One region of the Kitasatospora sp. NPDC041917 genome, then DNA from elsewhere that is predicted to be linked to it. Evidence: riboswitches for the same ligand, from Rfam matches in the RefSeq annotation. Region 1 holds a riboswitch; each other region holds the start of a gene.

Region 1 (7,422 bases):
GGCCGACTTCTCGCGCGCCTACGGCGGAATGGGGGAAACGTTCATTCGTGGGCAGGGGGGAAGCGCGCCGGAAAAGCCGGCGCGGCCCAGCCGGAAACGCCCGCACGAGGAGGGGGGCGAGGGCGCGGCCCGTGGGTCTTGCGGGCCTCGCGGATCCTGTCGGACGAATCGGATGGATCGGACGGATCGGATCGACGGGTCGACCCAACGGGCCCGCTCCGACCTCGGCGGTGGGGCCGCGTTCCGATCCGCAGGGGCGGAAGCGGAGCACCGACCGCGGCACGTCCGGGAGACGTGCCGGCGAGGACCCGCCGGCGGCGCCCTACAGCAGCGGCGTGAGCCAGCGGCGGAGCAGTTCGGTGTACCGGTCGGGAGCGGTGTTCCAGAGGGTGGCGTGGTCGGCACCGGGGAAGGCCTGGAGGCTGACCACGTCGCGACGGGCGGCGGCCAGCTTCTCGGCGGTGCCGAAGGGCGCGATCCGGTCCTCGGGGCTGTGCAGGAGAAGGGTGGGCACCCGCAGGTCGGTGCCGTCGGCGATGCGGGCGAAGTCGGCGAGGTCGACGCCGGTGCGGCCCTCCGCGGCCAGGGCCCCGAGCTCGGCGGCGACGCCCTGGAAGCCGGCCCGGGCGGCGTCCCGGCGGGCGGAGACCGGGAGGTCGAGCACCGGCGAGTCGAGGATGAGGCCGCTGACGGCGTGCGGCCAGGCGGTGCGGGCCGCGGTCTGGAGGGCCGTGGTCGCGCCGACCGACCAGCCGTAGAGGATCACCTTGCCCCCGCCGCTGTCGAGCGCCAGCCGTACCGCCGCCTCGATGTCGCGCCACTCGGTCTCGCCGAAGTGGCTGAGCCCGTCCGGGGAGGCGGGGGCACCCTGGTCGCCGCGGTAGGTGACGGCGAGGGCGGGCAGGCCGAGCCGGTCGAGGACGGGGAGCACCGGGAGGGTCTGCTGGCGGTCGGCCTCGGGGCCGTGCACCAGGATCACCCAGGTGCCGCGCTTGCCGTCGAGCCGCCAGGCGGGAAGGGCGCCGAGCTCGCCGTCGGCGGTGGTGTCGGTGAAGGGGAGGCCGAGTGCCTCGGTGGGGTCGCCGAGGTGGACCCGGGGGGTGAAGCGGACCTCGGTGCCGGGGGTGAGCGTGCCCCGGTCGGCGCGGAGCAGCCGGCGGGTGACGCCCCGCTCGTCGCTGTGCAGGACCTCCTCGACGACCGCGTGCCCGCCGTCCGCCCACTCGACCGCCCAGCGGCCGGGGCGCAGGCTCTCGGGGCCGCGGGTGAAGGTGACGCGGCCGGGGGCGAGGCCGCGGACCACGACCGGCCCGGACTCCGGGACGGCGGCCACCGGACGGACCGTCCGCTCGGAGGCCCGACGGCCGATCACCAGCACGGCGGCCCCGACCGCGGCGGCCGCCACGACGGCGGCGGTTCCCCAACGCATTTCGCTCCCCGCTCTGTTGCTCACGGACCGGACGGTGTTCGGGCACCAGTTCACCGGCGCTCCGTCCGCCCGGCCACCGGGCTGGGCCGTCCGGGTCACCCGGGCGGCGGCCCGGCGGCGCCGAGGAGGTACCGGAAGCGGGCGGCGAGGGCGGCGAGGGCGGCGAGGGCGGCGGCGGGGGCTTTCCGCGGTGCCTGCCACCGAACCGCAGGCGTGGCCCCGGTCCTGCCCCAGCCGCCGAACGCACGAAGCGGCCCGGCCGCGGCCCGGTGCCGCGCCGGGGATCCCCCGGCGTGTCAGCGGCCCCGCGCCGGACGATCCCCGGCCTGTCGGCGGCGTCCGCGTGTGACCAACCCCTCCGTGACCTCGGTTGACTCCCGGTTCGGGCCCGTGATGGGATCCTGGGGCCAAACGGAGGCATGGAGAGGAAGCCGGTGGAATTCCGGCGCGGTCCCGCCACTGTCACCGGGGAGCACGCTCGGAACATCGCCACGGCGGCCGTCGACGGCCGCTGGAAGGCTCCGGGGGTGCGTTCGACCCGGAAGCCAGGAGACTCTCGCCCCCGTCACGTCGATCCAGGGCGCGGACCCTGAGTGAGGACACGCACGCGATGCAGGCTGCCCCGCCCCACCGGACTCCGAGCTGCCTTCCGCCGTGCCCCCGATGACCCCGCTCGGGCCCTCCTCCTCGCCGCGCCCGCTGGCCCGCGCCGCCGCGTTCGCGCTCGGCGCCGTCGCGGGCCATGTCGCCGACGCCCGCTTCGCCGACCCCCGCCGGGGCCATCCGGTGGCCGTCTTCGGCAGCGCCGCGACCCGGCTGGAGCGTCGGCTGTGGCGCGACGACCGCGGCGCGGGGGCCGGGTACACGGCGCTGTGCGTGGGCGCGGTCGCGGCGGGCGCGCTCGCCCTGGACCGTACGGTGGGCCGGCGTCCGCTGGGCCGGGCGGTGCTGGCGGCGGCCGCGACCTGGACGGTGCTCGGCGGCACCTCGCTGACCCGGGAGGCGCGCACCATCGGCCGCTCGCTGGCCGCGGGCGACCTCGCGGCCGCCCGGGAGCGGCTGCCGCACCTGTGCGGGCGGGACCCGAGCGCGCTGGACGGGCAGCAGATCGCCCGGGCGGTGGTCGAGTCGGTGGCCGAGAACACCGCCGACGCCGTGGTGAACGCGCTGACCTGGGGCGCCCTGGCCGGCACGCCCGGCCTGCTGGCCTTCCGCGCCGTGAACACCCTGGACGCGATGGTGGGCCACCGCTCGCCGCGCTACGCCCGGTTCGGCTGGGCCTCGGCCCGGCTGGACGACCTGGCGGGCTGGCCGGGCGCCCGGCTGACGGCGCTGCTGACGGTGGCCGCCGCGCCCGAGCCCCGTACGGCCTGGCGGGTCTGGCGGCGCGACGGCTCCGCGCACCCGAGCCCGAACGCGGGCCAGGCCGAGGCGGCGTTCGCCGGCGCGGTGGGCGTACGGCTGGGCGGGGCGCTGCGGTACGGCGAGAGGGTGGAGCACCGGCCCGTACTGGGTGCGGAGCTGCGGCCGGTGACGGTGGACGACATCGAGCGCGCCTGTGCGCTCTCCCGGCGGGTGGGCGCACTGGCGCTGGGTACGACGGTCGCGGGGCACGTCCTGCTGCGGATGCTGCTGAGGAAGAGGGGACGGGCATGAGCAAGGCGCTGCTGGTCGCGGGGACGACCTCGGACGCGGGCAAGAGCGTGGTGACGGCCGGGATCTGCCGTTGGCTCGTCCGCCAGGGCGTGCGGGTCGCGCCGTTCAAGGCGCAGAACATGTCGCTCAATTCCTTCGTCACCGCCGACGGCGCCGAGATCGGCCGCGCCCAGGCGATGCAGGCGCAGGCCGCCCGGGTGGAGCCGGAGGCGGCGATGAACCCGGTGCTGCTCAAGCCGGGCGCGGACGGCCGCAGCCAGGTGGTGCTGCTCGGCAGGCCGGTGGCGGAGGTGGGCGCGCTGGACTACCGCGAGCGCAAGCCCGTCCTGCTGGAGCGCGCCCTGGAGTGCCTGGCGGACCTGCGTGGCCGCTACGACGTGGTGGTCTGCGAGGGCGCGGGCTCGCCCGCCGAGATCAACCTGCGCGACCGCGACATCGCCAACATGGGCCTGGCGACGGCCGCCGCCCTGCCGGTGGTGGTGGTCGGGGACATCGACCGCGGCGGGGTCTTCGCGGCGATGTACGGGACGCTGGCGCTGCTGTCGGCGGAGGACCAGCGGCACGTGGCCGGCTGGTTCGTCAACAAGTTCCGCGGTGACGCGCGGCTGCTCGCGCCCGGGCTGGAGATGCTGCACGGGCTGACCGGCCGTCCGGTGCTGGGCACGCTGCCGATGCTGCCCGGGCTCTGGCTGGACGCCGAGGACTCGCTGGACCTGTCGACGGTGGTGGACCGGGCGGACGGGCCCGGGCCGTACGGCGCGGACGTGCTGCGGGTGGCCGTGGTGCGCTTCCCGCGGCTGTCCAACTTCACCGACATGGACGCGCTCGCGCAGGAGCCGGGCGTGCTGGTGCGCTGGGCGACCCGCCCGGAGGAGCTGGCCGACGCCGACCTGGTGGTGCTGCCCGGCACCCGGGCCACCGTCGCCGACCTCGCCTGGCTGCGCGAGCGCGGTCTGGAGCCGGCGCTGCGGGCCCGGGCGGCGGCCGGGCTGCCGGTCCTCGGGGTCTGCGGCGGCTACCAGATGCTGGCGCGCTCGATCGTGGACGAGGTCGAGTCGAGGGCGGGGGCCGTCGAGGGCCTCGGCCTGCTGCCGACGCAGGTGCGGTTCGGCGCCGAGAAGGTGCTGGCGCGGCCGGTCGGCGAGGCGTACGGGCAGCGGGTGGAGGGCTACGAGATCCACCACGGCGTGGTCACCGTCGAGGGCGGGGACACGTTCGTCTCCGACGGCCGGGGGCGGAGTCTGGACGGCTGCCGGGTGGGCCCGGCCTGGGGCACGACCTGGCACGGCGCGCTGGAGAACGACGGGTTCCGCCGCGAACTCCTGCGCGAGGTCGCCGCGTTGTCGGGCCGGGCGTTCGTCCCGGCCCCGGACACCTCCTTCGCCGCGGCGCGCGAGGCCCGGCTGGACCGGCTGGGCGACCTGATCGAGGAGCACGCCGACACCGACGCGCTGTGGAAGCTGATCGAGGGCGGGGTGCCGGCGGCCGGATCGCTGCCGTTCGTCCCGCCCGGGGCCCCTGGGAGTGACGCATGAGCCGGGTACGGCGGCAGTGCCGAGTACGGCAGCAGAGCCGGGCAGGATCACGGAGCCGGGCAGGATCACGGAGCCGGGCAGGATCACAGGACCGGACGGTGCCGCGGAACCGGGCACGACAGGAGTGGGGTACGGCATGAGTGACGTCCGCTATCCGTTCACCGCGATCGTCGGCATGGCCGACCTGCGGCTCGGGCTGCTGCTGAACGCGGTCTCCCCGGCCGTGGGCGGCGTGCTGGTGCGCGGTGAGAAGGGCACCGCGAAGTCGACCATGGTGCGCGCGCTGGCCGGCCTGCTGCCGTCCATCGCCACCGTGGACGACTGCCGCTTCGCCTGCGACCCGGCCGCGCCCGACCCGCAGTGCCCGGACGGGCCGCACGTCTCCCCGCCCGCTTCCGAACGGCCGGCCCAGCTGGTCGAGTTGCCGGTCGGCGTGGCCGAGGACCGGATCGTCGGCTCGCTCGACCTGGAGCGGGCGCTGGCCGAGGGCGTCAAGGCGTACGAGCCCGGGCTGCTCGCCAGGGCGCACCGCGGCGTGCTCTACATCGACGAGGTGAACCTGCTCCAGGACCACGTGGTGGACCTGCTGCTGGACGCCGCCGCGATGGGCCGCTCCTACGTCGAGCGCGAGGGCGTGTCGGTGCGCCACGCGGCCCGGTTCCTGCTGGTGGGCACGATGAACCCGGAGGAGGGCGAGCTGCGGCCGCAGCTGCTCGACCGGTTCGGCCTGACCGTCGAGATCGCCGCCACCCGGGATCCGGCCGAGCGCGCCGAGGTGGTCCGCCGCCGGCTCGCCTACGACGCGGATCCGACCGGCTTCGCCGAGCGGTTCGCCGCGGAGGAGCGGGCTCTCGCCGAACGCATCGTCGCGGCGCGGGAGTTGCTGCCCAAGGTCGAGCTGACCGATGTGGCGCTGCGTCAGATCACCGCCGTGTGCGCCGCGTTCGAGGTGGACGGGCTGCGCGCTGACATCGTGATGGCCCGCACCGCCGTCGCGCTGGCGGCCTGGGACGGGCGCACCGAGGTGCAGGAGGAGGACGTCCGCAAGGCGGCGCAGCTGGCGCTGCCGCACCGGCGCCGCCGCAACCCCTTCGACGCGCCGGGGCTGGACGAGGAACAGCTGGACCGGACGCTGGAGGAGCACGCGCAGCAGGAGGAGCCTGAGCCCGAGGGCGACGGGTCCGGCCCGGACGGCGACGGGCCGGACGGCGACGGGCCGGAGGGCGGCCCGGACGGGGGCGGCCCCGACGGCGGCGGCGCGCCCGAGCCGTCCGACGGCGGCCCCGAGGGGTCCGCTCCCGAGCCGTCGGCCCCCGAGGCACCCTCCCCCGAGGGCCCCGAGGAGTCGGCGCGGCAGCCCGTGCCCGCCCAACACCCCTCCCCCGCGCGGGAGTCGGCGCCGGTCGCGGCCGGGGACCCGTACCGGACCCAGCTGTTCACCGTCAAGGGCACCGGTCACGGCGCCCAGGGCCGCCGCTCCCCCGCCGAGACCACCGGCGGACACACCATCCGCGCCCGCCGCCCGCAGGGCGCGCTCGGCCGGCTGCACCTGACCGCGACCCTCCAGGCCGCCGCGCCGCACCAGGCTGCGCGCGGGCGCAGCGGGCGGGCGCTGGTGGTGCACAAGGACGACTTCCGCGAACAGGTGCGCCAGGGGCGGGAGTCCAACCTGGTGCTGTTCGTGGTGGACGCCTCCGGGTCGATGGCCGCCCGGCAGCGGATGACCACCGTCAAGGGCGCGGTGCTGTCGCTGCTGATGGACGCCTACCAGCGCCGCGACAAGATCGGCATGATCACCTTCCGGGGCGCGGGTGCCGAGCTGGCACTGCCGCCCACCTCCTCGGTGGAGGTCGGGGCGGCCCGGCTGGAGTCGCTGCCCACCGGCGGGCGGACCCCGCTGGCCGCCGGCCTGCTGCGCGCGCACGAGGTGCTGCGGGTGGAGCGGCTGCGCGACCCGAGCCGGCGCCCGCTGCTGGTCGTGGTGACCGACGGCCGGGCCACCGGCGGGCGGGACGCGCTCGCCCGCTCGCACCGCGCGGCCGCGCTGTTCGCGGCGCAGGGCACGGCGAGCGTGGTGCTGGACTGCGAGTCCGGCCCGGTCCGCCTGGGCCTGGCCCGCACCCTGGCCGGGCTGCTCGGCGGCACCACCGTCGGCCTGGACGAGCTGCGCGCCGAGGGCGTGGCCTCGCTCGTCCGCGAGAGCCGGTCCGACAACCGTTCTGCGAACCGTGCAACCACCGCGATGCGAAAGGCGGCCTGAGCCGACATGCCCAAGGGTGTCCCCGAGAGCGTCCCCGACGACGGCCTGACGACCCGTCAGCGCCGTACACTGCCGATCACCGCCGTGCACACCGGCCCCGGCAAGGGCAAGTCCACGGCCGCGTTCGGCATGGCGCTGCGGGCCTGGAACCAGGGCTGGCCGGTCGGGGTGTTCCAGTTCGTGAAGTCCGCCAAGTGGAAGGTCGGCGAGGAGAACGCGCTGCGCGTGCTCGGCGCCTCCGGCGAGGGCGGCACCGTCGACTGGCACAAGATGGGCTCCGGCTGGTCCTGGATCCAGCGCTCCGCCGAGCAGGAGATGTCCAGCGAGGAGGCGGCCAAGGAGGGCTGGGAGCAGGTCAAGCGGGACCTTGCGGCCGAGACCTACCGCTTCTACGTGCTGGACGAGTTCACCTACCCGATGCACTGGGGGTGGGTCGACCCGGACGAGGTGGTGGCCGTACTCAAGGACCGTCCGGGCAGTCAGCACGTCGTCATCACCGGCCGGTACGCGCCCGAGGCGCTGACCGGATTCGCCGACCTGGT
Region 2 (7,422 bases), on a different contig from region 1:
AGCGAGGCCCGGGTCTCCGTCCAGCCGCGGGTCTTCAGCCCGCAGTCCGGGTTGACCCAGAGCCGCTCCGCCGGGATCGCCGCCAGGCCCGCGCGCAACAACGAGACGGCTTCGTCGGTGCTCGGGACGCGCGGGGAGTGGATGTCCCAGACGCCGGGGCCGACCTCGCGCGGGTAGCCCGCCTCGGCCAGCTCGCCGGCCACCTCCATGCGGGAGCGGGTGGCCTCCAGGGAGATGACGTCGGCGTCGAGTTCGTCGATCGCGGTCATGATCGCGCCGAACTCGGCGTAGCACATGTGGGTGTGGATCTGGGTGTCCGCGCGGACGCCGGAGGTGGCGAGGCGGAAGGCCTCGGTGGCCCAGGCCAGGTACGCCGGGCGGGCGGCGGCCCGCAGCGGGAGGGTCTCGCGCAGCGCCGGCTCGTCGACCTGCACGACGGCGGCGCCGGCCGCCTCCAGGTCGACGACCTCGTCGCGCAGGGCGAGGGCCACCTGCCGGGCGGTGTCGGCGAGCGGCTGGTCGTCGCGGACGAAGGACCAGGCGAGCATGGTGACCGGGCCGGTCAGCATGCCCTTGACCGGGCGGTCGGTCAGGCCCTGCGCGTAGCCGAACCAGTCGGTGGTCATCGGGTGCGGACGGGAGATGTCCCCGGCCAGCACCGGCGGGCGCACGTACCGGGTGCCGTACGACTGGACCCAGCCGTGCCGGGTGGCGAGGTAGCCGGTGAGCTGCTCGGCGAAGTACTGGACCATGTCGTTGCGCTCGGGCTCGCCGTGCACCAGGACGTCCAGCCCGGCCTTCTCCTGGTAGGCGACGACCTCGCGGACCTCCGCCTCCATCCGCTCCCGGTAGGCCGGGGCGTCGATCCGACCCGCCGTCAGATCGGCGCGGGCGGTGCGCAGTTCGGTGGTCTGGGGAAAGGAGCCGATGGTGGTGGTCGGCAACAGCGGCAGCCCGAGCCGGGCGCGCTGGGCCTCGGCCCGCTGCGGGTACGCCTGGGCGCGCCGGGTGTCGTCGGCGGTGACGGCGGCGGCGCGGGCGCGCACCGCCGGGTCGCGGGTGATCGGGGAGTTGGCGCGGGAGGCGAGGTCGGCGCGGTTGGCGGCGAGCTCGGCGGTGATCGCGCCGGTGCCCTCGCGCAGGCCCCGGGCGAGCAGTGCCGCCTCGCCGGCCTTCTGTCGGGCGAAGGCCAGCCAGCGGGCGATCTGCGGGTCGATGTCGCGCTCCGCGGCGGCGTCGATCGGCACGTGCAGCAGCGAGCAGGACGGCGCCACGTCGACGGTGCCGGCGAGGCCGAGCAGGGTCGCCAGGGTCACCAGCGACTTCTCCAGGTCGTTGATCCAGATGTTGCGCCCGTCGATCACCCCCGCCACCAGCCGCTTGCCGGGCAGACCGCCGGCGGCGGCGAGGTCCTCCAGGTTGGCGGCGGCCGGGCCGGTGAAGTCCAGCGCCAGGCCCTCGACCGGGGCCTTGGCCAGCACCGGCAGCGCCTCGCCGAGCCGGTCGAAGTAGCTCGCGACCAGCAGCTTGGGCCGCTCGGTGAGACCGCCCAGCTCGCGGTAGGCGCGGGCGGCCGCGTTGAGCTCGGCCGGGGTGCGGTCCTGCACCAGCGCGGGCTCGTCCAGCTGCACCCACGCGGCGCCGGCGGCACGCAACTCGGCCAGCAGCCGGGCGTAGACGGGCAGCAGCCGGTCCAGCAGGGTGATCGGCTGGAAGTCCGCGCCCACCCCGGGCGCCGGCTTGGCGAGCAGCAGGTAGCTGACCGGCCCGACCAGCACCGGCCGGGCGGCGTGGCCGAGCAGCAGCGCCTCGCGCAGCTCGCCGACCGCCTTGGCCGGGTTCGCGGCGAACACCGTGTCCGGGCCCAACTCCGGCACCAGGTAGTGGTAGTTGGTGTCGAACCACTTGGTCATCTCCAACGGAGCGACGTCCTGGTTGCCGCGCGCCATCGCGAAGTACCCGGCCAGCGGGTCGGCGTCGACCGCCTCCCGGTGCCGCGGCGGGATCGCGCCGACCGCCACGGTGGTGTCCAGCACGTGGTCGTAGAGCGAGAAGTCGCCGGTCGGCACTTCTGCGACCCCCGCCTCGACGAGCTGCGCCCAGTTCGTCCGACGCAGGTCGGCGGCGGTCGCCAGCAGCGCCTCGGCCGCGACCGCGCCCTTCCAGTACCCCTCGATCGCCTTCTTCACTTCACGGCCCCGGCCCTGGCGGGGGTAGCCGTGGGCGGTGGCGACGCTCGCCGCGGCTGCGGACTTCGTGGTCAAGGGACTCTCCTTCGCGAGTCTGGATCCTCAAGTGCCCGGTGACGGCACGAGGACGCGAAGGGATGACGGACCGGACGGACGACCGCACCCGTGCGCGGCTCCGCCCGATATGGTCGCCGACCCGCCCACGAGGTCACCGGATGGCCGCGCGCGAACGCTCGCGCACGGGCAGTGGCAGGTCTTCGGACTCGCGGGCACACCCACCTCGGCCGAAACCGGGGCGGACACCTACTGGCCGTCGCTTCCCAGACCCGTCCCGGGTCCAGTGCGTATGACGGCGGTCGTTCCCACTCACCGCTGCGGGGCAGTCCCGGATTCCCACCGGGTTCCCTCTTGCGACGCGCCTGCCTGGCGGACAGGGCGAACCAGCTGCACCGCCAGCTTAGGGGCAAACCGTCGGCGTCGAGGCGGAAATCCCGCAAGGCGTCCGCGTGGTGAGACGCAGACTCCGCGCCCGGCCCCGGGCGGCGCACCCGGGGGCGGACGGCAGAATGTCTCCCATGCGGCACATCTTCGTCATCGGCATCGGCGCGGGCGACCCCGACCACCTCACCCTGCAGGCGATCAAGGCGATCGGTCGCACCGACGTCTTCTTCATCCTCGACAAGAGCGAGGAACGGCAGGACCTGATCGGGCTGCGTCGCCGGATGCTGGCCGACCACGGACGGCCCGGGCACCGCGTGGTCGAGGCGCCGGACGCCGAACGGGACCGCGCCACCTCCGCGTACGCGGCCGCCGTGGACGACTGGCGCGTCCGCCGCGCCGATCTGGTCGAACGGCTGGTCGCCGAGCACCTCGGCCCGGGCGAGAACGGCGCCTTCCTGGTCTGGGGCGACCCCGCCCTCTACGACAGCGTCATCGCCGTGGTGGACGACGTGTCGAACCGGGGCGGCGTGCCCTTCGCGTACGAGGTGGTCCCGGGCATCAGCAGCGTCTCCGCGCTCGCCGCCCGGCACCGCACCACGCTGACCCGGGTCGGCCGGCCGGTGCAGATCACCACCGGCCGCCGCCTCGCCGAGGGGTTCCCCGAGGGGGTGGACGACGTGGTGGTGATGCTCGACGGCCGGGCCGCCTTCGCCGGGATCGACCCCGAGGGGCTGGAGATCCACTACGGCGCCTACCTCGGCACCCCCGACGAGGTGCTCGTCTCCGGTCCGCTCGCCGAGGCCGCCCCGCGCATCCGCGAGCTGCGTGAGCGGGCCCGGGAGCGCAAGGGCTGGATCATGGACACCTACCTGCTGCGACGCTCGGACGGCTGACCCGACGCCTGCCCGACGCCTGACGGACGCCCGGATCGCCGGGCGTCGCCGACGGCGATGGCGATGGCGATGGCGGAACAGTTCCCGAACAGCCCGCACGATCGGCGTGCGGGCCTGCGAAGAACGGCGATTGACGGACCATCAAGGGCAGTGGGCCCCGGCGGTCGGCAGCACGGCAGCGGAACGGGAACAGCGGCCCGGACTCATGCATGCTGTCTCCGTCCTCGCGGAAAACACGGATCACCCGCGGCCGGTGTCCCGACTCCCGGATCCACGCCCGCCGCGTCGGGCGGCAGCCCTCAGTCCAGGAGCTTCGCCATCACCCGGTCGAGCGCGCGGAGGTCCTCCGGCGGCAGCGCGAGCAGCGCGTCCGGCGGCGTGGCGAGGATCCCGGTGGCGAGCGCGGCCTTGGCCTCGCCCTCCTCGGTGAGGTGGACCAGCTTGGAGCGCCGGTCCGCCGGGTTGGTGATGCGCTCGGCGAGCCCGCGCCGCACCAGGTCGTCCACGATGACGCTGGTGTACGGCGGGTCGGCGGTCAGCCGCTCGGCCAGCTCCCGCAGGGTGATCGGGCCGGCGGCGAGCCGGCGCAGCGCCCTGACCCGGCTGAAGCTCATGCCGAGGGCTTCGGCGACGGTCCTGCGGCGGTCGTGGCGCTCCAGCACGAGCGCGTACATCCCCTGCCAGACCCGGGCCGCCGTCGCGGCGTCCGTCCCGCTCCCCTCCGGGTGCCCACCGGTGTCGAGGCGCTCCATCAGGCGTCCACCGTCTCCTTCGTCTCCGTGCTTCCCTCGGTCGCCTCCTCGGCGGCGAGCCGCCGCGCCGTGCGCTCGGCCGTCGCCCGGGCCCAGCGGCCGGAAGTGAGCGTACCGGTGACCAGCACGGCGGCGCCGCAGCCGGCGATGATCCACCATGCCGTCCGGGCCGCCCCGATGAAGGCCGCCGGGTCCGCGAGGGCGCTGCCGGCCATCAGGGCGCCGGTGACCGCGACGCCCAGGGACTGGCCGACCTGTCGGCTGGTGGAGGCCACCGCCGCCGCCACCCCGGCCTGCGAGCGGGGCATCCCGGAGACGGCGGTGTTGGTGATGGGCGCGTTGACCAGGCCGAAGCCCGTGCCGAAGAGCAGGAAGGCGAGGACCAGCAGCCAGGCCGGCAGGTGCTCGGAGTAGCCGACCGCCTGGAGCACGGCGCTCGCGGTCAGCGCCGCCCCGGCCAGCAGCAGCGGCGTGCGCGGCCCCCGGGCGGCCACCATCCGGCCGGACAGCGGCGCGGTGAGCAGCGACATGACCGCCATCGGCAGCATGAACAGTCCGGCGTGCAGCGGGTCGAGCCCGCGGACGTCCTGGAGGTACAGGGAGGTGAGGAAGAGGAAGCCGCCGAGGCCGGCGAAGGCGGCGACCGCGATGACGGTGGCGCCGGAGAAGGGCGCGGAGCGGAAGAACCGCAGGTCGATCAGCGGGTCGGTGCGCCGGGGTTCGTACCGCAGCAGGCCCAGCAGCGCGCCCAGGGAGGCCGCCGTGCAGCCGAGCACCACGGGCGAGGTCCAGCCGCGCTCCGGTGACTCGATGATCGCGTAGGTGAGGGCGGCGAGCACGACGACGACCAGCAGCTGGCCGACCGGGTCCACCCGGCGGGTGCGGGCCGCCCGCGACTCCGGCACGTAGCGGGTGGTGAGGAAGAGGGCGGCCAGGCCGATCGGGACGTTGATCCAGAAGATCGCCCGCCAGCCGGCCGACTCCACCAGCGCCCCGCCGATGATCGGCCCGGCGGCCATGCTGATGCCCACCACGCCGCTCCAGACGCCGATCGCCCGGGCGCGCTGCCGGGAGTCGGTGAAGGTGTTGCTGATGATCGACATGGCGACGGGGTTGAGCATCGATCCGCCGACCGCCTGGAGCATCCGCGCGGCGATCAGCCAGCCGAGCCCGGGGGCCAGGCTGCACAGCAGGGAGGCCGCGGTGAACACCACCAGTCCGATCCGGAACACCCGGCGGCGGCCGATCCGGTCGGCGGTCGAGCCGGAGAGCATCAGCAGGCTCGCCAGCACCAGGGTGTAGGCGTCGACCGTCCACTGCAGGCCGGACACCGTGGTGTCCAGGTCACGCCGGACGGCGGGCAGGGCCACGTTCAGGATGGTGTTGTCGAGGCTGACGATCAGCAGGCTCATGCAGCAGATGGCGAGCACGAGCCAGGGCCGCGGTCGAGCGGCATCGGGCATGGCGAACGCTCCAGAGTTATTTGTGTTGTTGTAATCATTGTGATGCTACAACTAATCCGGGCGGCGGCTCCACCCCCGACCGGCCCCGGACAGCGCAACGGCCGCGCCCCGCCGATCTCCTCGACGGGGCGCGGCCGCTGGGGGCCCGCGGATCAGGCCTTCTTGACCACGCCGGACTTGAGCTGCATGGCACCGAAGCCCTCGATGCGGCAGTCGATGTCGTGCCCGTCGACGCCGTCCACCAGGCGGATGTTGCGGACCTTGGTGCCGGCCTTGATGCCGGAGACGCTGCCCTTGACCTTCAGCGCCTTGACCACCGTCACGGTGTCGCCGTCGCTCAGCACGTTGCCGACGGCGTCCTTGATCACGCGCTCACCGGCCGGCGCGCCGGCCTGGTCGCCGCCGCCGGGCACCCACTCGTGGGCGCACTCGGGGCAGACCATGAGGGCGTTCATCTCATAGGTGTACTCACTGGAGCACTGCGGACACGGGGGAAGGTTGTCGCTCATGTGTTCAGGATATCCAGCTGTTCGGAGCTGATCCGGGCACGAGTGAGGAGGTCAGCGGGGGTGCCGGCACCGGTCGGCCGCCGCTTCCGGTGGGCACGGGGTCATGCCCGGCGGCCGCACCCGCCCGGCCTTCCCCACCCGCCTCCGCCGCCGGGCCGTCACCCGCCCAGCGGCGCGGGCAGCGGACGGGAGTGCAGGACGTCCAGCCGGGAGACCGCCCGCGTCACCACCACGTACAGCCGGTGCAGGCCGCGCGCCTCGGCCTCCACGATGGCGGCCGGCTCCAGCACCACCACGTGGTCGTACTCCAGCCCCTTCACCAGCGAGGCCGGCAGCACCGTCACCCGCGCCGTGGTGCCGACCTGTTCGGCCGCCCCGGTCGGGATCCCCGCCGCGAGCAGCGCCTCGGCGGCCTCCGCCACCGCGCCGTCCGCCGCGATCACCGCGATCGAGCCCTCGCGCTCCAGCGCGGCCCGCACCGCCGCGACCACCGCTCCGCCCAGGCCGCCCCCGGCCACCCGCCGCACCGTCAGCTCCCCGTCCTGCCGCAGCGACACGGCCGGCGGCACGTCCACGTCCAGCGCGCCCAGCAGGGTGTTGGCGAGGGCCGTCACGGCGGCCGGGACCCGGAAGCCGGTGGTCAGCGGCACCACCGCGGCCTGCGGCTTGCCCAGGTGGGCGAGCTGCTCGGGCCAGCTGCGGGCGGCCCACGGGGCGGTGGCCTGGGCGAGGTCGCCGAGAACGGTCAGGGAGCCGAAGGCGCTGCGGCGGGCGATCGCCCGGCACTGCATCGGGGAGAGGTCCTGGGCCTCGTCCACCACGACGTGGCCGAAGCCGGCCGGGCGCTCGATCAGGCCGGCCACCTCGTCCAGCAGCATCAGGTCGTGCTCGGACCACGTGGCGCTCTTCTCCGAGCGCGGCGGCCGGCGCCACAGGATCGCCGCCTGCTCCTCGGGGCCGAGCACCCCCTCGGCGGCCTCGGCCAGCAGGGCGGGGTCGCTCAGCAGCGCGGCGACCACGGCCTCCGGGCGCAGATTCGGCCAGGCGGCCTCCAGGAAGGCGGCCACCGGCCCGCAGCGGCCGATCTTCCGCGACCAGGCGCCGGACCGGACGCCGGTCCGCCGCTCGGCCTGGTCCTGGAGCATCGCCACCACCCGGGTGCGCAGGCTCTCCCG
Region 3 (7,422 bases), on a different contig from region 1:
AGGCGCTGGTCCGCCACGGCCTGCAGGTACTCCCGCATCGAGGCGGTGTTCATGCCGGGCAGACCCTCACCGCACAGGTCCTGGGCGAACTGGAGCTCGGCCTCGACGGCCTCCTCCAGCATCTCCGTGACCTGCTTGGCCATCTCGTCGTCGAAGAGGTCGGGCTCCTCCTCGCGGACGGTGTCGACCACCGACATCGCGAAGTCCATGTGCATGGACTCGTCGCGGAACACCCAGTTCGTACCCGTGGCCAGGCCGTGCAGCAGGCCCCGGCTCCGGAACCAGTACACGTAGGCGAACGCGCCGTAGAAGAACAGTCCCTCCACGCACGCCGCGAAGCAGATCAGGTTGAGCAGGAACGCCCGCCTGTCCTCCTTCGTCTGCAGCGAGTCGATGTGGTCGACCGCGTTCATGTACTTGAAGCAGAACTGCGCCTTCTGGCGGATGGAGGGGATGTTCTCCACCGCCGCGAAGGCCGCGTTGCGGTCCTCCGGGTCGGGCAGGTAGGTGTCGAGCAGCGTCAGGTAGAACTGGACGTGCACGGCCTCTTCGAACAGCTGCCGCGAGAGGTACAGCCGCGCCTCGGGCGAGTTGATGTGCTTGTAGAGGCTCAGCACCACGTTGTTGGAGACGATCGAGTCGCCCGTCGCGAAGAACGCGACCAGCCGGCCGATCAGGTGGCGCTCGCCCTCGCTGAGCTTCGCCAGGTCGGCGACGTCGGAGTGCAGGTCCACCTCCTCGACGGTCCAGGTGTTCTTGATCGCGTCCCGGTACCGGTCGTAGAACGACGGGTAGCGCATCGGGCGCAGGGTCAGCTCGAAGCCGGGGTCGAGCAGCATCTTGCGGTCTTCGGACTGGGACATTACTGGCAGGCCTCGCAGGACTCGGGGTTCTCCAGGGAGCAGGCGAGGGCGGCTTCCTGCTCCGGGGTGAGGGTCGGGGTGTTCACGGGCACGGGCGCCGGCGCGGCGGCACGGGCGGCACCGGACGCGGCCTGGGCGATGCGGGTGGCCGGGCGGGAACGCAGGTAGTAGGTGGTCTTCAGACCGACCTTCCACGCGTAGGCGTACATCGAGCTGAGCTTGCCGATGGTCGGCGCCGCCATGAACAGGTTCAGGGACTGGCTCTGGTCCAGGTACGGCATGCGGGCCGCGGCCAGGTCGATCAGCGCGCGCTGCGGCAGCTCCCAGGCCGTCCGGTACAGCGAACGCACCTCGGCGGGCAGCCAGTTCAGCTCCTGCACCGAGCCGTTGGCGTCGCGCAGGGCGTCGCGGGTCTGCTGGTCCCAGACGCCGAGCTCCTTGAGCTCGCGCACCAGGTACGGGTTGACCTGGAGGAACTCGCCGGACAGCGTCTCGCGCTTGAACAGGTTGGACACCTGCGGCTCGATGCACTCGTACACGCCGGCGATGGACGCGATGGTCGCGGTCGGCGCGATGGCCAGCAGCAGCGAGTTGCGCAGGCCGGTCTCGGCGATCCGGGCGCGCAGCGCCGTCCAGCGGTCGGCCCACTGCGGGGCGGCCGTCGGGAAGTGGTCGATGTGCAGCTCGCCGCGGGCGGCGCGGGTCTCGCCGTACGCCTCGTGGCGGCCGAGCTGCTCGGCCAGGTCGGCGGAGCGCTCGTACGCGGTGAGCATGATGCGCTCGGCGATGAGGGTGGAGAGGACCTTCGCCTCGGCGGAGTCGAAGTCGATCCGCAGCTGGAAGAAGACGTCCTGGAGGCCCATCACGCCGAGGCCGACCGGCCGCCAGCGGGAGTTGGACGTCCCGGCCTCGGTGGTCGGGTAGAAGTTGATGTCCACCACGCGGTCGAGGAACGTCACGGCCGTACGGACGGTGGCGTCGAGGCGCTCCCAGTCCATGGCGCCGATCAGGTCGTCGGCCGTGGCGCCCGGGGCGACGTGGGCGCCCAGGTTGACCGAGCCCAGGTTGCAGACGGCGGTCTCGGAGTCGTCCGTGACCTCCAGGATCTCGGTGCACAGGTTGGAGGAGTGCACCGTGCGGCCCGGCAGCGCGGTCTGGTTGGCGGCGCGGTTGGAGGCGTCCTTGAAGGTCATCCAGCCGTTGCCGGTCTGCGCGAGGGTGCGCATCATGCGGGCGTACAGGGTCTGCGCCGGGATGGTGCGCACGGCCTTGCCGGCCAGCTCGGCCTTGCGGTACGCCTCGTCGAACTCCTCGCCCCACAGGTCGACCAGCTCGGGCACGTCGGCCGGGGAGAACAGCGACCAGTCCTGGTTGGCGTTGACCCGGCGCATGAACTCGTCCGGGATCCAGTGCGCCAGGTTGAGGTTGTGGGTGCGGCGGGCCTCTTCGCCGGTGTTGTCGCGGAGCTCCAGGAACTCCTCGATGTCGGCGTGCCAGGTCTCCAGGTAGACGCAGGCCGCGCCCTTGCGGCGGCCGCCCTGGTTGACGGCGGCGACCGAGGAGTCGAGGGTGCGCAGGAACGGCACGATGCCGTTGGACTTGCCGTTGGTGCCGCGGATCAGGCTGCCGCGCGAGCGGATGCGCGAGTACGACAGGCCGATGCCGCCGGCGTGCTTGGACAGGCGGGCGATCTGCGCGTAGCGGTTGTAGATCGAGTCCAGGTTGTCCAGCGGCGAGTCGAGCAGGTAGCAGCTCGACATCTGCGGGTGGCGGGTGCCGGAGTTGAAGAGCGTCGGCGAGGACGTCAGGTACTCCAGGCGGCTCATCAGGCCGTACAGCTCGGCCACCTCGCGCACGGACTGCTCGCTGTCGCCGACCGCCAGGCCACAGGCGACGCGGAGCAGGAAGTGCTGCGGGGTCTCGATCACCTTGCGGGTGATCGGGTGGCGCAGCAGGTAGCGGGACTGCACCGTGCGCAGGCCGAAGTACTCGAAGCGGTCGTCGCCCTTGGTGTCGACGAGCGCGTCCAGGGCGGCCGCGTGCTTGGTGACGAAGGCGGCGGTGGTGTCGCCGATCAGGCCCTCGGCGTGGCCGACGGCGATCGAGGCGGAGAAGGACACCGAGCCCTGGCTGTTCGCCTCGTCGACGATCTCCAGGGCGAGCAGGCGGGCGGCGAGCTTCGAGTACTGGGGGTCCTCGGCGATCATCGACGCGGCGGCATCCACGGCCAGCCCGCGCAGCTCGGCGAAGTCCGAGCCGGCGTGGCGGCCGCGCAGCGCGGCGGCGGCGACATGGCCGGGGTCGACCTCGGTGAGGTCGGTGCTGCGGTCGGTGAGCAGCCGCAACAGGGCGCCGCCGGGGTCGGAGACCGTCGGGTCGGTGAAGGCGGTGCCGGTGCCCTGGGCGGGCAGGGTGGCTGAGGCGGCGATGGTCAAGGCGCTCTCTCCTGGCGGCGATCGGCGGCGGTGATCGGGGGTACCGGGCCGATCGGGGCAGGGGAGCACGCACGCGGGCGCAAGCGGCGTCCGCGCGACGGTGGCATCCCCGGCCCGCCCGCGAGGCCCGGAAGGAAACTGCTCGTGCTGCCGGCCTCTGCGGGAGGGCCCGTGGCACACCGTCGGCAGGTGTTCGGACTCGCGGGGAGGGCTCGTGGAGCCGCCCGCTCACCGCTGCGGGGCAGTCCCGGATTCGCACCGGGTTCCCCTGCATCGACAGCAGGGACGAGCATACATCTAGTGCCGTGAGTCCGATGCAGCCCCACATGTTGTGTCGCGAAGTACAGTTGTTCGACTGTGTGTGCGATAAACTGCTCAGGCTGGAGGGTGCCATTCCTGGCCTGTGCGGGCCTCGCACGGGCGCATCCGGACCTGGGCGGTCCCGCTCGCGGCGGCGCCCGGATTCTCGACGCAGCGCCCGGTGCCCTGGTTCGCGAGCTGCCCCGTCGGGGTCACCCGCCAGCGCTGATCGGGGCGCGAGGTGCAGTCCGTGAGGACGGGGAAACCGAGGCCCGGATCCTCGACGCAGCGCCCGTTCTGCCCCACCGAGCCGTCGTCCCCCATCGTCCACGCCTGCGCGGGCGAGCCGTCGCAGGTGCCGGCGCCGATCGCGGCCGGATCGCCCGCCACCCGGCTGTCCAGGCAGAGACCGGGCAGGGCCGAGGTGATCGCGCCGCTGGGCTGCCCGGCGGCGGCCTGGAACGAGAACGAGTCGCTGCTGAGCCCGGCGCCCCCGTCCCAGATCTCGAACCCGGCCTGGACGGCGCACAGGTACGAGCCCGCCGGGACGTAGCCGCGCTGGACGGCGTCGCGGGTGAAGGCCCGCAGGTCCAGGTCGGTGACGGAGGTCGCGCTGGTGGCCATCTCGTAGGTGATCAGGGTGTGGCTGCTCTTCTTCGGCGCCTCGTACACCCGGTAGGAGGCGCCGCCGACCTGGAGCTCGCCGGCCTGCCGGCCGAACGGGGTCTTGCCGTTCCCGCGCAGCCAGATCATCAGCTCGGCGCTCTCGGTGAAGGAGCAGCTGGTCCGGCTGTTGCTGTACCAGACGTCGTACGAGGCGTTGTAGACGCCGCTGTCGATCTGCGTGGTCCGCCAGCTGCTGGTGGCGTAGCGCAACTTGTCGACCGCGATGGGTAGCGGGCCGGTGCCGGGCTGGAGCTGGGTGCTGATGTGCGGGTACGCGCCGGGGCCGCGGTCCGGGTCGGTCAGGCTGGCGGGGCCGATGCCGCTGCGGGTCACCCGGAAGCCGCTTCCGCCGTCGGTGCCGCTGATGCAGAGGCCCCCGGTGGCGTTCCACTCGTTCGGGTTGATCAGGTAGCGGCCGGAGTCGACGGCCTGGGCGGGGTAGCGGTTCTCCCCGGTGGAGCAGATCTCGCCGGCGGTGGCGGCCGGCAGCGGGGCGACCGCGGGGGCGGTCTGGTCGGGCTGCCTGCGGTCCCGCGGGAGCAGCACGGCGCACAGGATCAGCGCGATCACGATGGTCGGCGCGAGCCACCACCACGAGCGCCGGGTCGCGCGCCCGGTTCCGGGTACGGCGGGGGTGGTCATGGGGTTCTCGCCTCCCTGCTGCGGTGTTGTCGGCCGGTACGAGGGCCGGCTCGGCGGCGCGCTCACCCGGCGGGGGTGGAGCTCGACCGGGGCCGGGTCGCGGGGGAGGTCGGCTTCTTGACGGGGGGCTTCGTGGTGGAGCCGGCCGTCGGGCTCGGAGTGGTCGGGGGATCGGTCGTCGGGGCGGGCGCGGGGGCCGGCGGCGCGGCGGTCAGGGCCGGCTGGGAGCGGATGGTCCAGGGCGTGTTGTAGCGGGGCGCGGAGACCCCGGCCGCGAACGCCTCGGACGCGGCGCCGGACGCGGCGACCCTCCAGTCGACCTCCTTGCGCGACTCGTACCAGATCACGCCGATGATGTCGGGGTGCTGGGGGAGCTGCGCGAACATCTCGGTGATCCACTGCGCCTTCAGCCCCGAGGTGTCGGTGGCCCCGGTCTCGGTGATCACCACGGGCTTCTTCGTGAACGCCCGGATCTGCTCGATGGTCGGCTGGAAGATCTGGTCGAACGACTTGTACTTCTCGACGCCGGTGGTGCCGTAGTAGCCGGACAGGCCGACCCAGTCGACGTAGTCCTCGCCCGGGTAGAGCGTGTTCAGGCTGGTGGCGTTCTCGTAGTCGACGTTGGGGCTCCACACCCAGGTGACCCGGGTGGCGCCGACCTGCTTGAAGATGTCGTGGACGTGCTGCCACGCCTGGACGTACTGGCCCTTCCGGTTGCCGTTCGCCTGCTCGGTCCAGGGGTACCAGTAGCCGTTCATCTCGTGGGCGAAGCGCAGGGCGATGGGGTAGCCGAGGCCCTTGACGCCCTCGGCCCAGGTCCTGATGTAGTCGTCGAACCTGCCGTCGATGATGTTCGAGAGGGCGTACTCCGGCTGCTCGCCGCGGAGCTTGTCCTCCTTCGCCTCCTTGCGGTAGTCCCACGGCTCCCAGGCGACCATCGGCATGATGCCGCGCTCGGCGACGGTGTCGAACACCCGGCGGTCGAACTTCCGGTCCCACCAGCCGACCGAGAACTCCAGCACGCTCGGCTGGTGCTTGACGGCGGCGGTGAACTCGTCGAGCGGGCCGAGGTCGTACGGGCCGGGTTTGGTCATGATGCCGGTGAAGGCGCCGCCGGCCGGCGGGAACTGCGGCGGCGGGGGCGGCGGGACGGCGGTCGCGCCCGGCGTGGTGGGGGTGACGGAGGGGGACGGCGACGCGGCCAGGGCGCTGGTCAGCCAGCCCGGCATCGCCGTGGGGGCCGCACCGGCGAAGCTGTACGGGTCCTGGTCGTGGTTGCGGGAGAGCCGGGGCGCGAGCACGAAGGTGTACCCGACCATCAGCACCAGGGCGAGCAGGGCGGCGATCCGGGGGACGGTGATCCGCAGCATCAGCGGGCCCCCCGCTCGGGCCGGCCGCCGACCCGAGCGGGCTCAGGCCCTTCCTCGAACCCGTCCTCCTCCACGGCCGTCGGGGCGGGCTCCCCGGCGTGCGGCGGTTCGGTCCGTTGGACGGGCAGGGACGCGGTCACGAGTTCCTCGGCGGTGTCGGCGGCCCTGGCGGCGACGGCCCGCTGGGCCCGCGCCTCGCGGCGGGCGCCGACGAAGGAGATCGCCAGCGGCGCGAGGCCGGTGAACAGGCTGACCCCGGCCCAGAAGCGCAGGATCCAGATGTCGTGGTGCAGCGTGAAGCTCGCGCCGAGCAGCCCGCCCGCGACCGCCGCCCACAGCAGGTGCAGCCGGAACGTCGACAGCGACTCGGCGCTGCGCAGGTCGCCCTTGGCGGTGACGGCGTAGGCGAGCGGGCGGCGCAGCAGTGCCGCGATCGCGGCGGCCACGTAGACCGGGCCGGCGAACAGGGCGAGGCCCATGCCGGCCATGCCGATCTCGCGCCGCTCGTGCGCGGCCAGGTTGAACCGGCGCAGCCACAGCCACAGCACGAGCCAGCTGCCCATGCTGGCGCCCCACAGGGCCATCCAGTGGGTGCTGTTGAGGTGGATGGAGGTGATGCCGAGGGCCAGGTAGACGGAGGTGGCGAGACTGCCGAGGACGGTGGTGAGCGCCACGCTCGGGTAGTAGAACTGGACCAGGCCGTAGAGCACGCGCTGGCGGAGCCGCAGCTTGATGCCCGAGCGCAGCCGGCTCTTGAGCAGGATCTCCCAGATGCCGTAGGCCCAGCGCTTCTGCTGGTTGAAGTAGTCGGTCCAGGAGGTCGGGCCCTCGCCGACGGCGAGGACGTCGGGGGTGTAGACGCCCTTCCAGCGCTGGCCGGTCCCCGGATTGACGGAGGCCTGGACCCGCATGCTGGTGAGGTGGTCCTCGATGATCGAGTCCTGGTAGCCGCCGATCTGCTGCCAGGCGCTGGGCCGGTACAGGTGGTTGGTGCCGATCAGCAGCGGGGCGTCCATGCCGTTGCCGCCGCGCTCGACCAGACCGGAGAACAGGTACTGCTGCACGGAGGCGCCGTGGGCGACCCAGTTGTCGTACATGTTGCCGTACACCTGGGGGGCGACCACGAAGGCGACGTCGGGGTCGCGG
Region 4 (7,422 bases), on a different contig from region 1:
GACGGGCGCTGCCTGGCCGAAGGCGTAGCCGGGGGAGCGGGGGTCGAGTTCGGCGGCGCCGGTGGCGACGAGCAGGGTGCGGTGGTTCAGGGCGGCGCCGTAGACGGTGACCGATCCGTGGTCGCCGATCACGCAGTCGGCGGCGACGAGCGCGGCCTGCCAGCCCTGGTGGGGCGGGATCAGGCGCAGGCCCATCCGGCGGGCGTCGTCGAGCAGCGCCTCGGGGTCGTGGCGGCTCCACACGTTGGGGTGCAGGACGACGGCCACCGTGTACTCGTCGGCGGGGAGCCGGCGGACCAGCCGCCGGGGGAGGTCCGGGCGGCGGCCGAACAAGGAGTGCTCGCTCCAGGTGGAGCTGACGACGACGAGCCGTCGGCCGCCGGTGGCACCGAGCGCAGCGCGGTAGCCGTCGCGGGAGCGCCGGCTGCCGAGCATCCGGTCGAAGCAGGGGTCGCCGACAACCCGGGCGACGTCCAGCGCCTCGGGGCAGGAGTCCCGCAGCCGGTCCAGCTGCTCGGGGTGGGAGAGGCCGAGGACGTCCACGAACACCCTTCCGCGGTGGGTGAGTTCGTTGCGGGACAGACCGGCGGCGGTGACCGTGTCGCCGGTGGACTCGGTGACCAGCCGGTTGTAGCCGACGCCGTGCGGGAGGACGACGAGGCGGGCGTCCAGCCGGTGCATGGAGGAGTGGACGGCGCAGGCGACGGCCAGGTCGAAGCGGCGGCTGACGGCGTCCTCCCAGTCCAGCACGGTGAAGCCGGGCAGGCCGTGCAGGTACTCGTCCAGGGCGCGGTCGGCGAAGGCGGAGCCGGGGTTGACGGTGAAGTACCGCTCGATGCCGTCCGGGTTCAGCAGGGTCAGGACGTCCAGGACCCGGGTGGCCGAGGTGAGGGTGCGGGCGACCGCCAGCACGCGGGCCCTGACCGGTCGGGTGTTCCACCGGTCGGCGGGCCAGGCGTGGGGGCGGGACGGCACGTCATGATCGTACTCATCCGCTTCGGCCGCGGCGCGGTTCCGGGGCCGGGCCAGTGGGTCAGCCCGTGGCCGCGGTGGGCTCGTGGTGTTCGCCGGCGGCGCACTCGTCGAGGAGGGGGCGCATGGCCTCGTCCACGAGCTGGTAGCGCACCACGCGTCCGTCCCGGTCGCCGGTGACCACGCCGGCCGTGCGGAGCAGCCGCAGGGCCTGGGAGACGGCGGGGTCGCGCATGCCGGTGGCGACCGCGAGGTCGGTGACGGCGAGCGGCCCGGCCCGGTGGAGGGCGAGCAGCAGGGCGAGCCGGCCGGGGTCGGCGAGCAGGGAGAACCGCTCGGCCCAGGACCGGACGTGGGCCGGGTCGCCGATCGCGGCGATGGCCTCGCAGACCCGGTGCCCGTCGATGGTGCGGTGGCCCGCGCGGTCGGCCGGTACGAGATGCATGCGGACATTCTCGCAGGCGGCGGTCTGTGATCCTGGACACCTGCGCAGGTGCGCAACCTTGCACGGGTCGGGGCGTGGCCCCTACGGTGTTCCCCGCCGTGGTGCTCGGGAAGACCGGTGACGGACCCTCAGGGGTCCCAGCCCGGAGCGGCCCTCGCCACTGTGATCGGGTCGTTCCTCCGTCCGCGGAGGAACGTCGTCCGTACCCATGGAGCCACTGGGCGCCTCGCGCGCTTGGGAAGGCGGGTACGGGCGTCCCGTCAGCCAGGAGACCGGCCACGGCATCTCACGAGGTTTTCCACGAGGTGCTGGAGCGTGATCCGCAGATGACCCTGCCCGAAACCGTTGCCGCCGGGGCCGAACCGGCCCCCTCCGCGCTGCCCAGCTTCCAGTGGCGGCGCGAGGACACCGTCCGTACCGCCGGGCTGATGGCGGTGATCGTGGCCATGCACGTGGTGGCCTTCGGCACGCTGATCTTCCTGGTCGCACCCGAGAAGTACGCGGTCGGTACCCAGGTCTTCGGGGTGGGCCTGGGTATCACCGCGTACACCCTCGGGATGCGGCACGCCTTCGACGCCGACCACATCGCGGTGATCGACAACACCACCCGCAAGCTGATGGCGGACGGCAAGCGGCCGGTCTCGGTGGGCTTCTGGTTCGCCCTCGGGCACTCCTCGATGGTGGTGGTGATGGCCGCCCTGGTGGCGGGCGGCGCGCAGCTGGCGAACACCCTGATGGACGACGAGTCGACCACCCACAAGTGGCTCGGCGTGATCGGGACGACCACTTCCGGCGTGTTCCTCTACCTGATCGGCGCGCTCAACCTGGCGGCGCTGCTCGGCATCCTCAGGGTGTTCCGCTCGATGCGGGCCGGGAAGTTCGACGAGAAGGAGCTGGAGGCGCACCTCGACTCGCGCGGCTTCATGGCCCGGGTGCTGAACCGGGCGACCCGTTCGATCACCCGGCCCGGGCAGATGTTCCCGGTGGGCATGGTGCTGGGCCTGGGCTTCGACACCGCGACCGAGGTCACCCTGATGGTGATGGCCGGCTCGGGTGCCGCCTCCGGGCTGCCCTGGTACGCGATCGTCTGCCTGCCGCTGCTGTTCGCGGCCGGGATGAGCCTGTTCGACACCCTGGACGGGACGTTCATGAACTTCGCGTACCAGTGGGCCTTCGCCAACCCGGTGCGGAAGGTGTACTACAACCTGACCATCACCGGTCTGTCGATCGCGGTGGCCTTCATCATCGGCACCATCGAGCTGGTCGGGGTGCTGCACGAGAAGCTCGATCTGACCGACCCGGTCACCGGGTTCATCGCCGACATCTCGCTGGACAACGTCGGCTACGCCATCGCCGGGCTGTTCGTGGTCGTCTGGGCGATCGCGATCGGGTACTGGAAGCTCGCCGGGGTCGAGAAGCGCTGGACGCCCGAGGGCTCCTGAGCCACCCGGCCGCGAGCAGCGGCCTGCCCGCGCACGCCGGAACGGCGCTTCCCCGCGGTGGGGAGGCGCCGTTCGCGTTCCGGGGGCCGGGTGCGCCCCGGGTCGGCGCTCCTCGCGGAAGGCGACGTGCCGGCCGGCGACCGGGTCGTACTCGCACAGGACCAGCAGTGACAGATCCGTGACGGAACGTAGCGGACGGCGGGGGTTCGAGGGACCGCCGGGGGGTGCGGGGCCCCTCGGCGGCACGCTGCGTGGGGGGCGGGGTGCGGGCCCGAGGGGGACGGTGCCGCGGTCGCGCAGGGGGGCGTGCAAGGGGTATTGGGGGTTCTGCCGGGGGTGCTCGGCGGGCGCTTCGGGCCGGGGGTTCGTAGGCTCGACGCATGGCGGATGCGTACGCGGGGCGGCGGGAGCGGGTGAGGGAGCACTGCAGTGCGGCCGGGGCCGATGCGGCGCTGATCACCCGTGCGGCGAACGTGCGGTACCTGACGGGCTGCGCGCCCTGCGGGGCGAGCCTGCTGCTGACCAGGGAGCGGGCGCTGCTCGCGCTGCCGGACGACCTGCCGCCGGACGACTCCGGGGAGCACCTGATCGCCCCTGACGTCACCCGGCTGCCGGTGGCGGCCGGGTCGGACTCCGCGCTGGCCGTCGCGGCCGTCGCCGCGCGGTCCGGGGTGTCGGGACTGGCGGTGGAGGAGCACGACCTGACCGTCACCCGGCACCGGGCGGTGGGGGGCCTGACCGAGGGGGCCCGGCTGGTGGACCTCGGTCAGACGGTCGAGCGGCTGCGGGTGGTCAAGGACGAGCACGAGATCGCCGACCTGCGGATCGCCGCCGAGATCGCCGACCAGGCGCTGGGCGAGCTGCTGGAGTCGATCCTGGTCGGCCGCACCGAGCGGCACCTGGCGATGGAGCTGGAGCGCCGGATGATCGACCACGGCGCCGACCGGGCCGCCTTCCCGGTCTCGGTCGGCACCGGCAGCCACTCCGGCCAGGCCGCCCACCAGCCCACCGACCGCCGGGTGGAGGAGGGCGACTTCCTGACCGTGGTGATGGGCGCCCAGTACCGCGGCTACGGCGTCTCCACCGCCCGCACCTTCGTGATCGGCGCGGCCCCCGCGCCCTGGCAGGTGGAGCTGCACCGGCTGGTCTTCCGGGCCCAGCGGGCCGGGCGGGAGGCGCTCGGACCGGGCGTGGAGCAGTGCGTGCCCGACCGGGCCGCCCGGCAGGTCCTGGAGGCGGCCGGCCACACCGAGGCCTCCCCGCACCCGGTGGGCCACGGCGTCGGGCTGGAGATCCGGGAGGCGCCGCGCCTCGGTCCGTCGGACATGGGTAAACTGGACAGCCGCGTGCCGGTCACCGTCGGTCCGGGGGTCCACCTCCCGGGCAGGGGCGGCGTCCGGATCGAGGACACGCTCGTCGTGCGCCCCCTCGAAGAGGGCGGGCCCGAGCTGCTCACCATCACCACCAAGGAGCTCCTCGCCCTGTGACCGCGGCCCCCCGGGGGCCGTGGAAGGCAGGACGCAATCCCTTGGTTCCTTGACAGCTATACAGGAGTTAGTGCGCCCGTGGCTTCCACGAACGATCTCAAGAACGGCATGGTCCTCAAGCTGGAGGGCGGCAAGCTCTGGTCCGTCGTCGAGTTCCAGCACGTCAAGCCCGGCAAGGGCCCGGCCTTCGTGCGTACCAAGCTCAAGGAGGTCCTGACCGGCAAGGTCGTCGACAAGACCTTCAACGCGGGCACCAAGGTCGAGACCGCCAACGTCGACAAGCGCGGCATGCAGTTCTCGTACAAGGACGGCGAGAACTTCGTGTTCATGGACATGGACACCTACGACCAGCTGACCATCGAGCCGTCGGTCGTCGGCGACGCCGCCAAGTACCTGCTGGAGGGCTTCGAGGCCCTCGTCGCGCAGAACGAGGGCTCGGTCCTCTACATCGAGCTCCCGGCCGCGGTCGAGCTGACCATCGCCGAGACCGAGCCGGGTGTCCAGGGCGACCGCTCCACCGGTGGCACCAAGCCGGCCACCCTGGAGACCGGCGCCGAGATCCAGGTGCCGCTCTTCGTCACCAAGGGTGAGAAGGTCAAGGTCGACACCCGCGACGGCAGCTACCTCGGCCGGGTGAAGTAAGTCCGTGTCGGCCGCACGCAGCAAGGCCCGCACCAGGGCCTTCCAGATCCTCTTCGAGGCCGACCACCGCGGGGTCGACCCGCAGCAGGTCCTCGCCGACTGGGTGGCCCGCGCCCGCGAGCCCAGGCCCGACGAGGGCACCCCGCAGGTCGGTGAGTACACCATGGAGCTCATCGAGGGGTACGTCCAGCACGCTCGTCGCATCGACGACCTGATCGAGCAGTACTCCGTCGGCTGGTCGCTCGACCGGATGCCGATCGTGGACCGCAACGTCCTGCGGCTCGGTGCCTACGAGCTGATCTGGGAGGACGGCGTCCCGGACGCCGTCGTCCTGGACGAGGCCGTCGAGATCGCCAAGGAGTTCTCCACGGACGACTCCCCGGCCTTCGTCAACGGCATGCTCGCCCGCTTCCTGGAGCTGAAGCCGAGCATCCGCCGGTAGGCAGGTGGACCTCGCGGACGGCCGTCGGACCCGAACAGGTGTCCGGCGGCCGTTCCGCGTTTCACCCGGTCGGCGTAGGGTGGGGACCTACTTGTCAGTAACTTGACGTCCGGAACCACGCGTGAAGGGCAGGTCCCCCCAGATGACCACCGCGATCCGCAGCGAGTTCGACCAGGGCATCGCCCTGACCAGGCACCCCGAGGAGGCCGGCCGCTACGACGCCGAGCTCGGCGCCGGCTGGCAGATCGGCGGCGGGGTGAACGGCGGACTGCTGCTCGCGGTGGCCGGACACGCGCTGTCGCTGGAGCACGGCACCCACCCGGACCCGGTGTCGATCAGCGGTTACTACCTGTCCGCCTCCACCCCCGGCCCGGCCACCGTCCGCACCGAGGTGCTGCGCACCGGCCGCGGCCTGTCCACCGGCACCGCCTCGCTCAGCCAGGACGGCGTCGAGCGGCTGCGGGTGGTGGCCAGCCACGGCGACCTCGCCACCGCCGACGGCGAGGTGCGCACCAGCGCGCGGCCGCCGCAGCTGCCGCCGCCGGACCAGTGCGTCGGCGTCGAGCACGCGCCCAAGGAGCTGATCGCCCAGGCCGCCCTGCTGGAGCGGTTCGACCTGCGGCTGGACCCGGCCACCATCGGCTGGGCGCTCGGGCAGCCCTCCGGCAACGGGCGGATCCAGGGCTGGTTCCGGCTCGCCGACGGCCGCGAGCCCGACCCGCTGCTGCTCCTGCTGGTCGCCGACGCGCTGCCGCCGGTCACCTTCGACCTCGGCATGCCGGGCTGGGCGCCCACCATCGAGCTGACCGTCCACCTGCGCGCCAGGCCCGTGCCCGGCTGGCTGCGGGTCACCCACGCGACCCGCAACCTGGCCGGTGGCTACTTCGAGGAGGACGCGGAGGTCTGGGACGAGTCCGGCCGCCTGGTCGCGCAGTCCCGCCAGCTGGCCCGGGCGCCCCGCCCCTGACCCGGCGGCCCCGCATTACCGGTGGTTACATTCCTGTGACACGCCGTACGTGTGCGGCGCGCGCGGATGGGGAGGAAGACGGTCAGCGGCGAGCGTGCCGCGGACCGTCAACCCCCGAAGCCAGGAGCCACCGATGAGTCAAAAGGGTCGCGCCCGCCGTAACTCCGACTGCACCGCCGGCGGCTCGCGGCCCGCGGTGCGGGCGTCGCACCGGCCACAGCGGGCCGGCGGCGCCGAGCAGGCTTTTGTCATCGGGGTGCTGACCAACGCCGCGGACTTCGCCCGGGCGCGCGCCTGGGGGATCTCCGACGCCCCCGACCACGAGCGCTACCTGGCCGACACCGCCGAGCTGCTGGCCGAGGCGCTGGAGCGGTTCGACACCGTCCGGGCCCGGATGTTCCACCCGCAGGACTTCGAGGAGTTCTGCGTGCTGCACGGGCTGGACCCGGCCGAGCCCGCCGCCCGCGACCGCTACCTGGTCAACCCGGCCCTGCAGACCCAGCTGCTGGCCTATCAGGGCGAGGAGCTGGCCGGGGACTTCGTGCCCCGCCTGGTGCGCGCCCGGGAGAACGGGCTGACGCTCTGCCACGCCGACCTGCTGCTCGACGGGGGCCTGTGCGGGGGCGCGGGCGCGCCCGACGAGGAGCACGCCGCCTGGGTACGCGCCGCCTACCAGCGCGGGGGCGAGGTGTTCCGCCGGATGCTGGTCGGCGCGGGGGCCGGCGTGTACGAGCTGCGCCTGCGGGTGGACGCGCCCGGCGGGAGGCTGACCGCCGCGGCTCGGGTCCTCCAGTGGGAGGACGGCGTGGTCCGGATCAACGACGAGGACCTGGAGCTGGTCTGCGCGGTGCTCTGCACCGGGCTGGCCCTGGAGCTGCCGGGCGTCGCGGTGCTGCACGGCTCGCAGGGCTCGGCCGCCTCCTGCGGGGAGTACCTGCAGGCCTCCTGGGCCTGGTCGAGCGGCGGGCAGGAGTGGGCGCCGGCCGAGCGGCCGGTCCGGCTGGACGGCGTCGCGGCGCAGCCCG

The links. A riboswitch is a leader RNA that binds a small molecule or an ion and turns the genes downstream of it on or off. The one in region 1 is predicted to bind cobalamin.
Region 2: linked by a shared signal. The riboswitch ahead of metE (5-methyltetrahydropteroyltriglutamate--homocysteine S-methyltransferase) and the one ahead of ACZ6EM_RS16335 (cobalamin biosynthesis protein) in region 1 are both predicted to bind cobalamin.
Region 3: linked by a shared signal. The riboswitch ahead of ACZ6EM_RS10765 (ribonucleoside-diphosphate reductase subunit alpha) and the one ahead of ACZ6EM_RS16335 (cobalamin biosynthesis protein) in region 1 are both predicted to bind cobalamin.
Region 4: linked by a shared signal. The riboswitch ahead of nicT (Nickel transporter NicT) and the one ahead of ACZ6EM_RS16335 (cobalamin biosynthesis protein) in region 1 are both predicted to bind cobalamin.

The regions. Positions count from the first base shown of each region.
Region 1 is NZ_JBVJBI010000011.1:154,585-162,006, reverse strand. It holds gene ACZ6EM_RS16340 (alpha/beta hydrolase) at 323-1,429, opposite strand; cobalamin riboswitch at 1,854-1,985, shown strand; gene ACZ6EM_RS16335 (cobalamin biosynthesis protein) at 2,093-3,085, shown strand; gene ACZ6EM_RS16330 (cobyric acid synthase) at 3,082-4,620, shown strand; gene ACZ6EM_RS16325 (putative cobaltochelatase) at 4,757-6,880, shown strand; gene cobO (cob(I)yrinic acid a,c-diamide adenosyltransferase) at 6,887-7,422, shown strand, end outside.
Region 2 is NZ_JBVJBI010000016.1:159,491-166,912, forward strand. It holds gene metE (5-methyltetrahydropteroyltriglutamate--homocysteine S-methyltransferase) at 1-2,264, opposite strand, end outside; cobalamin riboswitch at 2,421-2,650, opposite strand; gene cobF (precorrin-6A synthase (deacetylating)) at 2,765-3,523, shown strand; gene ACZ6EM_RS21240 (MarR family winged helix-turn-helix transcriptional regulator) at 3,823-4,275, opposite strand; gene ACZ6EM_RS21245 (MFS transporter) at 4,275-5,738, opposite strand; gene ACZ6EM_RS21250 (zinc ribbon domain-containing protein YjdM) at 5,891-6,247, opposite strand; gene ACZ6EM_RS21255 (HelD family protein) at 6,406-7,422, opposite strand, start outside.
Region 3 is NZ_JBVJBI010000007.1:70,697-78,118, forward strand. It holds gene ACZ6EM_RS10760 (ribonucleotide-diphosphate reductase subunit beta) at 1-863, opposite strand, end outside; gene ACZ6EM_RS10765 (ribonucleoside-diphosphate reductase subunit alpha) at 863-3,274, opposite strand; cobalamin riboswitch at 3,466-3,591, opposite strand; gene ACZ6EM_RS10770 (GH12 family glycosyl hydrolase domain-containing protein) at 3,674-4,906, opposite strand; gene ACZ6EM_RS10775 (glycoside hydrolase family 26 protein) at 4,969-6,276, opposite strand; gene ACZ6EM_RS10780 (glycosyltransferase family 2 protein) at 6,276-7,422, opposite strand, start outside.
Region 4 is NZ_JBVJBI010000001.1:252,985-260,406, reverse strand. It holds gene ACZ6EM_RS01155 (hypothetical protein) at 1-975, opposite strand, end outside; gene ACZ6EM_RS01150 (ArsR/SmtB family transcription factor) at 1,034-1,417, opposite strand; cobalamin riboswitch at 1,500-1,712, shown strand; gene nicT (Nickel transporter NicT) at 1,744-2,859, shown strand; gene ACZ6EM_RS01140 (M24 family metallopeptidase) at 3,240-4,346, shown strand; gene efp (elongation factor P) at 4,425-4,988, shown strand; gene nusB (transcription antitermination factor NusB) at 4,993-5,430, shown strand; gene ACZ6EM_RS01125 (thioesterase family protein) at 5,573-6,397, shown strand; gene ACZ6EM_RS01120 (hypothetical protein) at 6,531-7,422, shown strand, end outside.